DNA from 3 places in the Janthinobacterium sp. LS2A genome. Region 1 is predicted to be linked to each of the others. Evidence: predicted binding sites of a transcription regulator. Region 1 holds the regulator's gene; each other region holds the start of a gene.
What was found. The regulator NrdR, encoded in region 1, represses ribonucleotide reductase genes. The targets are predictions, from matches to a motif close to CACNANATNTNGTG.
Positions count from the first base shown of each region.

Region 2: a site for NrdR is predicted at 1,476-1,489, ahead of V3C40_RS07970 (ribonucleoside-diphosphate reductase subunit alpha). Genes of this name have one in related genera too.
Region 3: a site for NrdR is predicted at 1,001-1,014, ahead of V3C40_RS13770 (ribonucleoside triphosphate reductase). Genes of this name have one in related genera too.

Region 1 is NZ_JAZHPB010000012.1:46,107-48,305, reverse strand. It holds gene glyA (serine hydroxymethyltransferase) at 1-659, shown strand, start outside; gene nrdR (transcriptional regulator NrdR) at 803-1,264, shown strand; gene pilV (type IV pilus modification protein PilV) at 1,506-2,075, shown strand; gene V3C40_RS26020 (PilW family protein) at 2,072-2,199, shown strand, end outside.
Region 2 is NZ_JAZHPB010000002.1:468,859-471,057, forward strand. It holds gene V3C40_RS07970 (ribonucleoside-diphosphate reductase subunit alpha) at 1-1,210, opposite strand, end outside; gene ampD (1,6-anhydro-N-acetylmuramyl-L-alanine amidase AmpD) at 1,603-2,199, opposite strand, start outside; gene V3C40_RS07980 (sigma-54 dependent transcriptional regulator) at 2,192-2,199, opposite strand, start outside.
Region 3 is NZ_JAZHPB010000004.1:221,976-224,174, reverse strand. It holds gene ubiU (ubiquinone anaerobic biosynthesis protein UbiU) at 1-363, opposite strand, end outside; gene V3C40_RS13775 (hypothetical protein) at 526-942, shown strand; gene V3C40_RS13770 (ribonucleoside triphosphate reductase) at 1,061-2,199, shown strand, end outside.

The DNA.
Region 1 (2,199 bases):
TCATGGTCGACATGGCCCACTACGCCGGCCTGATCGCCGCCGGCCTGTACCCGAACCCGGTGCCGTTCGCCGACTTCGTCACCTCGACCACGCACAAATCGTTGCGCGGCCCGCGCGGCGGCATCATCCTGATGAAGGCCGAACACGAAAAAGCCATCAACTCGGCCATCTTCCCTGGCATCCAGGGCGGCCCGCTGATGCACGTGATCGCCGGCAAGGCCGTCGCTTTCAAGGAAGCGCTGAGCCCTGAATTCGTCGAATACCAGAAGCAAGTGATCAAGAACGCCGACGTGCTGGCGAAAACCCTGATCAAGCGCGGCCTGCGCATCGTTTCCGGTGGCACCGAATCGCACGTCATGCTGGTCGACCTGCGCGCCAAGAACCTGACGGGCAAGGAAGCCGAAGCCATCCTCGGTTCCGCGCACATCACCTGCAACAAGAACGGTATCCCGAACGACCCGCAAAAACCATTCGTCACTTCGGGCATCCGCCTGGGCAGCCCGGCGATGACGACGCGCGGTTTCAAGGAAGCGCAAGCGGAAGAAGTGGGCAACCTGATCGCCGACGTGCTGGACAATCCGCATGACGCCGCCACCATCGAGCGCGTGAAAGCGGCAGTGAAAGTCCTGGCCGACGCGCACCCTGTGTACGCCGCATAATAATTTGTCCAGAATGTGTCATACGGAGTAAGATTCTGTATGACACATTCCTTCGTGCCCAAGGGCGCCCGGAGTGATTCGGGCGCCCTTTGCACAAGGACGGCGATTTCCCGTAATTATTACTATAAAGTTGTAACCAGCCCATGAAATGTCCATTTTGCCAGCACGGCGACACCCAGGTTCTCGATACGCGCGTATCGGAGGAAGGGGATGCCATTCGGCGCCGCCGCCGCTGCGGCAAATGCGACAAGCGTTTTACCACGTACGAGCGCATTGAACTTATCATGCCGGCCGTCGTCAAAAAGAATGGCAGCCGGACGGAGTTCGCTGCGGATAAGTTGCGCGGCAGTTTGATGCTGGCCTTGCGCAAGCGTCCCGTCGCGGCCGCCTCCGTGGATACGGCCATCGCGTCCATCCAGGAAAAGCTGCTGACCAGCGGCTTGCGCGAAGTCGATTCCGGCTATATCGGCGAACTCGTCATGCAAGAACTCAAGCGCCTGGACAAGATCGCCTACATCCGTTTCGCCTCCGTCTACAAGAATTTCGAAGACCTGGCCGAGTTCCAGGATGCGATTGCCGAAGTGGGGCAGGCGCGCAAGCCCTGACCTCACCTTCTTGTTCACCTTAGTGAAGGCGGGGCTGCTTATGCGCCCCGTTTTCACCACGCCAAGGTTTGCCTGGCAAGCGGTCTGATCAATCCCAACGCTATTCTTCTCGACTTATCGCCGTGCTGTTTGCGCCAGCGCAGACCCGGCTTTTTGCGCGCGCCTATCTTGTAGCTGGGCCGCCTGTTCCTGCGACTCTTGCTGCGGAGGGGAGTAGCGCATGCGCAATGGCGGTCGCACTATGTTTCCTGCAGTTGGCAGCAGCCTCGTCGAGGTGCTGGTGTCGCTGCTGCTGTTGGCGCTGGGTCTGCTGGGCGCCAGCATCCTGCAACTGAACTCGCTGCGCGCGCGCCATGAGTCGGCGCTGTTGTCGGCGGGCGTGCAATTGGCTGCCGGCATGGCCGAACGCATGCGCGCGAACAGCGTGCTCATGAATGGCCCCGATGCGGGCAATCCCTACCTGAACGTGGCCTACGCGGCGGCGGACGATGCCGAAGCAGGCGGCGGCGCGCCCGACTGCTTCGGCTCCACTGCCTGCAGCGCGGCCGAACTGGCGCAATTCGATATCGCCGAATGGAAGCAGCGGCTGCATGCGGCCTTGCCCGGCGCGCGCCTGCATATTTGCCGCGACACTTCCGCGTGGGATGCCGCCGCCCAAGGCTTGCAGTGGGCGTGCAGCGGCGGCAAGGGCGCGCCCATCGTTATCAAGCTGGGCTGGCGCGGCCGCCTGCCCGATGGCTCGCCTGCCGTGAATGCGGCAGGCGAGTCGTTGCCCAGGCTGGCATTCCAGCTGGGCGGAGGCGGCGCATGAACGAGGTCCTGTATCGGCATCGCGGCATGAGCCTCGTCGAATTGCTGGTGGCCCTGTCGCTGGGCGCGCTGCTGATGCTGGCGGCCAGTAGCGTGCTGCTGGCCGCCAGCGGCAGCTATGGCGA
Region 2 (2,199 bases), on a different contig from region 1:
CGTTGCCCAGGCCGCCGGCGAACTTGGCCAGCAGCGCATTGTCCTTAATGGCGTCGTAGATGCCTTCCAGGTCATCCGAGACGGTGCTCAGGTAGCACGACGACAGCTGCGAGCGCAGGGTGCCCGAATTGAACAGGGTTGGCGTCGAGCTCATGAAGTCGAACGAGGACAGCAGGCTGTAGAACTCGATGGCGCGCGCTTCGCGGTCCGCTTCGTTCAGCGCCAGGCCCATGGCCACGCGCATATAGAACGCCTGCGGCATTTCGATGCGCACGTCCTGGATGTGCAGGAAGTAGCGGTCATACAGGGTTTGCAGGCCGATGTAGCCGAACTGCAAGTCGCGGTCGGCGACGATGGCTTTGGCCAGGCGCTCCAGGTCGAAGCTGGCAAGTACCGGGTTCAGCAGCTCAGCGGCGATACCCTTGGCAATGTATTGCGGGAAATACGTCAGGTATTCGGCGGCAGCGGCCGCTTGCGGCACTTCCTTGCCGAACACTTCCTTGCGCACCGTGTGCAGCAGGATGCGGGCCGTGACCTGGCTGTAGGCCGGATCTTTTTCCATCAGCGCGCGCGCCGCCAGGATGGCCGACTTGTGCAGCTCTTCGACAGGCACGCCGTCGTACAGGTTTTTCACGGTTTCAGCCAGGATGGCGTCGGCATCGACGTGCTTTTCCAGGCCGGCGCAGGCGGCGTTGATCAGGTCGCGCACTTCCTGCATGTCCAGCAGGCGGCGCACGCCGTTGTCGGTGACGTTCAGCTGGGGCGCGGTCACTTGCGCGGACGCGCCTTGCGCTTCCTTCTGCAGGCGGCGCTCTTCCATGTGCTTGGCGCGGTACAGCACGTAGGCACGCGCCACGTCGTGCTCGCCCGAACGCATCAGCGACAGTTCCACCTGGTCTTGCACGTCTTCGATATGGAAGGTGCCGCCGCCCGGATGGCGGCGCACCAGCGCGGCGACGACGCCGTCGGTCAGCTGTTCCACCAGTTCGCGGATGCGTGCCGAGGCTGCGCCCTGGCCGCCGTTAACGGCCAAAAACGCCTTGGTCATGGCGATGGCGATCTTCGAAGGCTCAAATGCCACCACCGCACCGTTGCGGCGGATGATGCGATAGTCGCCCAATGCCGCGCCCGTGCTCGCCACGCTGTTGGCCGCGCCTGGCGCTGGCGATACTGGCGTTGGATGGATGGAAATATCTTGTGGTGATTGCATTGAAGCTCCCGTTGTCAGCTAAAGTCAGCCTGCAGTTTTGCTGCCGCGTGTGTTGTTGAATAGAACGCCCGATGGTCAGGGTTTCTTCAGGTATTTGTTGCTAAATAGTAAATTCTTAATGCATAAAACAGAGTCAGACGCCATATCGCCACACCGTACTGCCCGGCTGGCGCGAAACACGATCAAGGGTGATAAACCGCCAGTTCCAGTGCTTTATCAGCAATCCGGGTAGCTTTGACAATAATTCTGAAAACGTCTGTGATGGCACTAGATATAGTCTTTACATCCAACTTCTGCACTAATTGTAGTACCCATCGGAGGGTGATGCAATAGTTTTCCGGCATCCGCCAGCGTAATTTTTTGTATTTTCATATACGATTTCGGTTGACTTTTCAGGGTGTGGATGGAAAGCCCAATCCCCGCGAAGTAAGCGCTAACGCAGGCTGCACGCGCAAGGTTTCCAGCCAGCATTTTTGATAAAAATGCCAGTCAAAAAACGGCCCCGGATCCGTCTTCCTCCCCGGCGCGATATGCTCGTGGCCGCGCACCTGCGACAGCCCGTAGCGCGCCACCAGCGCCGCCGTCAGCGCCGCCAGCACATGGTATTGCCGCCGCTGGAAGGGCACATCGTCCGCGCCTTCCATTTCGATACCGATGGAATAGCCATTGCACTGCGGGCGTCCTTCGAACATGGACGCGCCCGCATGCCAGGCACGTTGATCAGTAGAAACATATTGCAACAACGCACCATCGCGCCGCACAAAAAAGTGCGCCGACACCTGCACGCCACGCAGGTCGGCGAAAGAAGGATCGGCATTATAATCTACCCGGCCCGTAAACAAGTCCGACACATGCGGCCCGCCAAAATGGCCGCCCGGCAAGCTGATGTTATGGATCACCAGCAAGTCGACTTGCACATCATCCGGGCGCGCATCGTGGTGCGGCGAGTCGTAGCGCAGCGCGCCGTCGCACCAGCCGTCTTCATCTAT
Region 3 (2,199 bases), on a different contig from region 1:
GTGGTGCTCGCTTGCATACGCCATCAGGCCCGGATCGGCCACGATCATGGCGTCGATACCGGCCTGCGCGGCGCGGTCGATGGCGCTGCGCCAGACGGCCCAGTTGTGCGGCTGCGGATAGGTGTTCAGCGCCAGCAGCACCTTGCGTCCATATTGGTGGGCGTAGCGCACGCCCTCGGCGATGGCCTTCTCGTCGAAATTGAGGCCGGCGAAATTGCGCGCATTGGTGGCGTCGCGAAAACCCAGGTAGACGGTATCGGCGCCATTGTCGATGGCCGCTTTCAAGGCAGGCAGGCTGCCGGCGGGGCAGACCAGTTCCAGCGGTCCGGCCACGCGGGTGGCGGTGGTTGATTCAAGCATCATGGTGTTCACAGTCCTGTATCGGCTCAGGGTGCAGACTATAGCCCCGCCCATACCGCCCAGTCCTTGACGCAGGTGAAGGAATGCATGCATGGCTGGCGCGCGTTCAAGTTGCTTGACCTGGCTGTAAAATGCCCCACTTTTCTCCCTCACCGATTGCCCGCCATGCCCCGCAAACCGCTGCTGCTATTCCTGCTCACCCTATTCCTCACCGTGCTGCAAATACAGTGGGCTTCGCCCGCCGACGGCTATGTCGAAGAAACGCTCTCCGTGCTGTCGCCCGAGGCGCTGGGCGTCTGGGCCGGCGTGCTGCTGCTGTTCCTGCAAGCCGTCTTCGCCCGCCGCGCCATGCCCGTGCTGCGCCAGGCCGCCATCTGCACGGGCCTGCTGGCCGTCTACTGGCTGCTGGCGAACTACGTCACGTTCGACGCGCGCGTGGCCAGCTGGAGCACCTTCTCGGCGCGGGAAATCTGGGCGCACGTGCTGCCCGCCTCCGTCGCCAGCATCGCCGTCTGCGGCGCCATGTACTTTGGCCTGAGCTGCTTCATCCCGCGCCTGGGGCGCGCGAAAAAAAGCCGCTGACGCGCTTTCTTCACCTGCATCAAGGATTCGTCACGCAACTGCACGCGCCCTTTGACGTCACTATATTTAGTGATTAATCTCCATAAAAACACCGCATGTTGTGTTTATTGGAGGTTTCATGACGACAAATGCAGTTTCCCCCACACGCGGCCAGGTCGACGTCGCCGCGTCCATCAATGAATACCTGGACCGGCGCGACTGGCGTGTCAACGCCAACGCCAACCAGGGTTACTCGCTGGGCGGCCTGATACTCAACGTGTCGGGCAAGGTCATCGCCAACTACTGGCTCGACCAGGTGTATCCGCCGGACGTGGGCGCGGCGCACCGCGAAGCGGCGCTGCACATCCACGACCTCGACATGCTGGCCGGCTATTGCGCCGGCTGGTCGCTGCGCACCCTGCTGCACGAAGGCTTGAATGGCGTGCCGGGCAAGATCGAATCGGGTCCGCCGAAACACATGTCGAGCGCCATTGGCCAGATTGTCAATTTCCTCGGCACCCTGCAAAACGAGTGGGCCGGCGCGCAGGCGTTCAGCTCCTTCGACACCTATATGGCGCCCTACATCCGCAAGGACAGCCTGCGCTACGAAGACGTGCGCCAGTACATGCAGGAGCTGATCTTCAACCTCAACGTGCCATCGCGCTGGGGCACGCAGACGCCGTTCACCAACCTCACGTTCGACTGGATCTGCCCGGACGATTTGCGCGAGCAGATTCCCGTCATCGCCGGCCAGGAGATGGACTTCAGCTATGGCGAGCTGCAGGTGGAAATGGACATGATCAACCGCGCCTATATCGAAATCATGATGGCGGGCGACGCCAAGGGCCGGGTCTTCACCTTCCCCATCCCCACCTATAACATCACCGAGGATTTCGACTGGCATAGCGACAACGCGGAACGCCTGTTCGAGATGACGGCCCGCTACGGCCTGCCCTACTTCCAGAATTTCATCAATTCGGAACTCAAGCCGAACATGATACGTTCCATGTGCTGCCGCTTGCAGCTGGACTTGCGCGAACTGCTCAAACGGGGCAATGGCCTGTTCGGTTCCGCCGAGCAGACGGGTTCCCTGGGCGTGGTCACCATCAACTGCGCGCGCCTGGGCCACTTGTGGCGCGGCGACGAGCCAGCGCTGATGGCCGACTTGGACCGCCTGCTGGAACTGGGCAAGACCAGCCTGGAAATCAAGCGCCGCACCATCGAAGAACTGATGCAGCAAGGCCTGTTCCCGTACACGAAACGCTACCTGGGCACCCT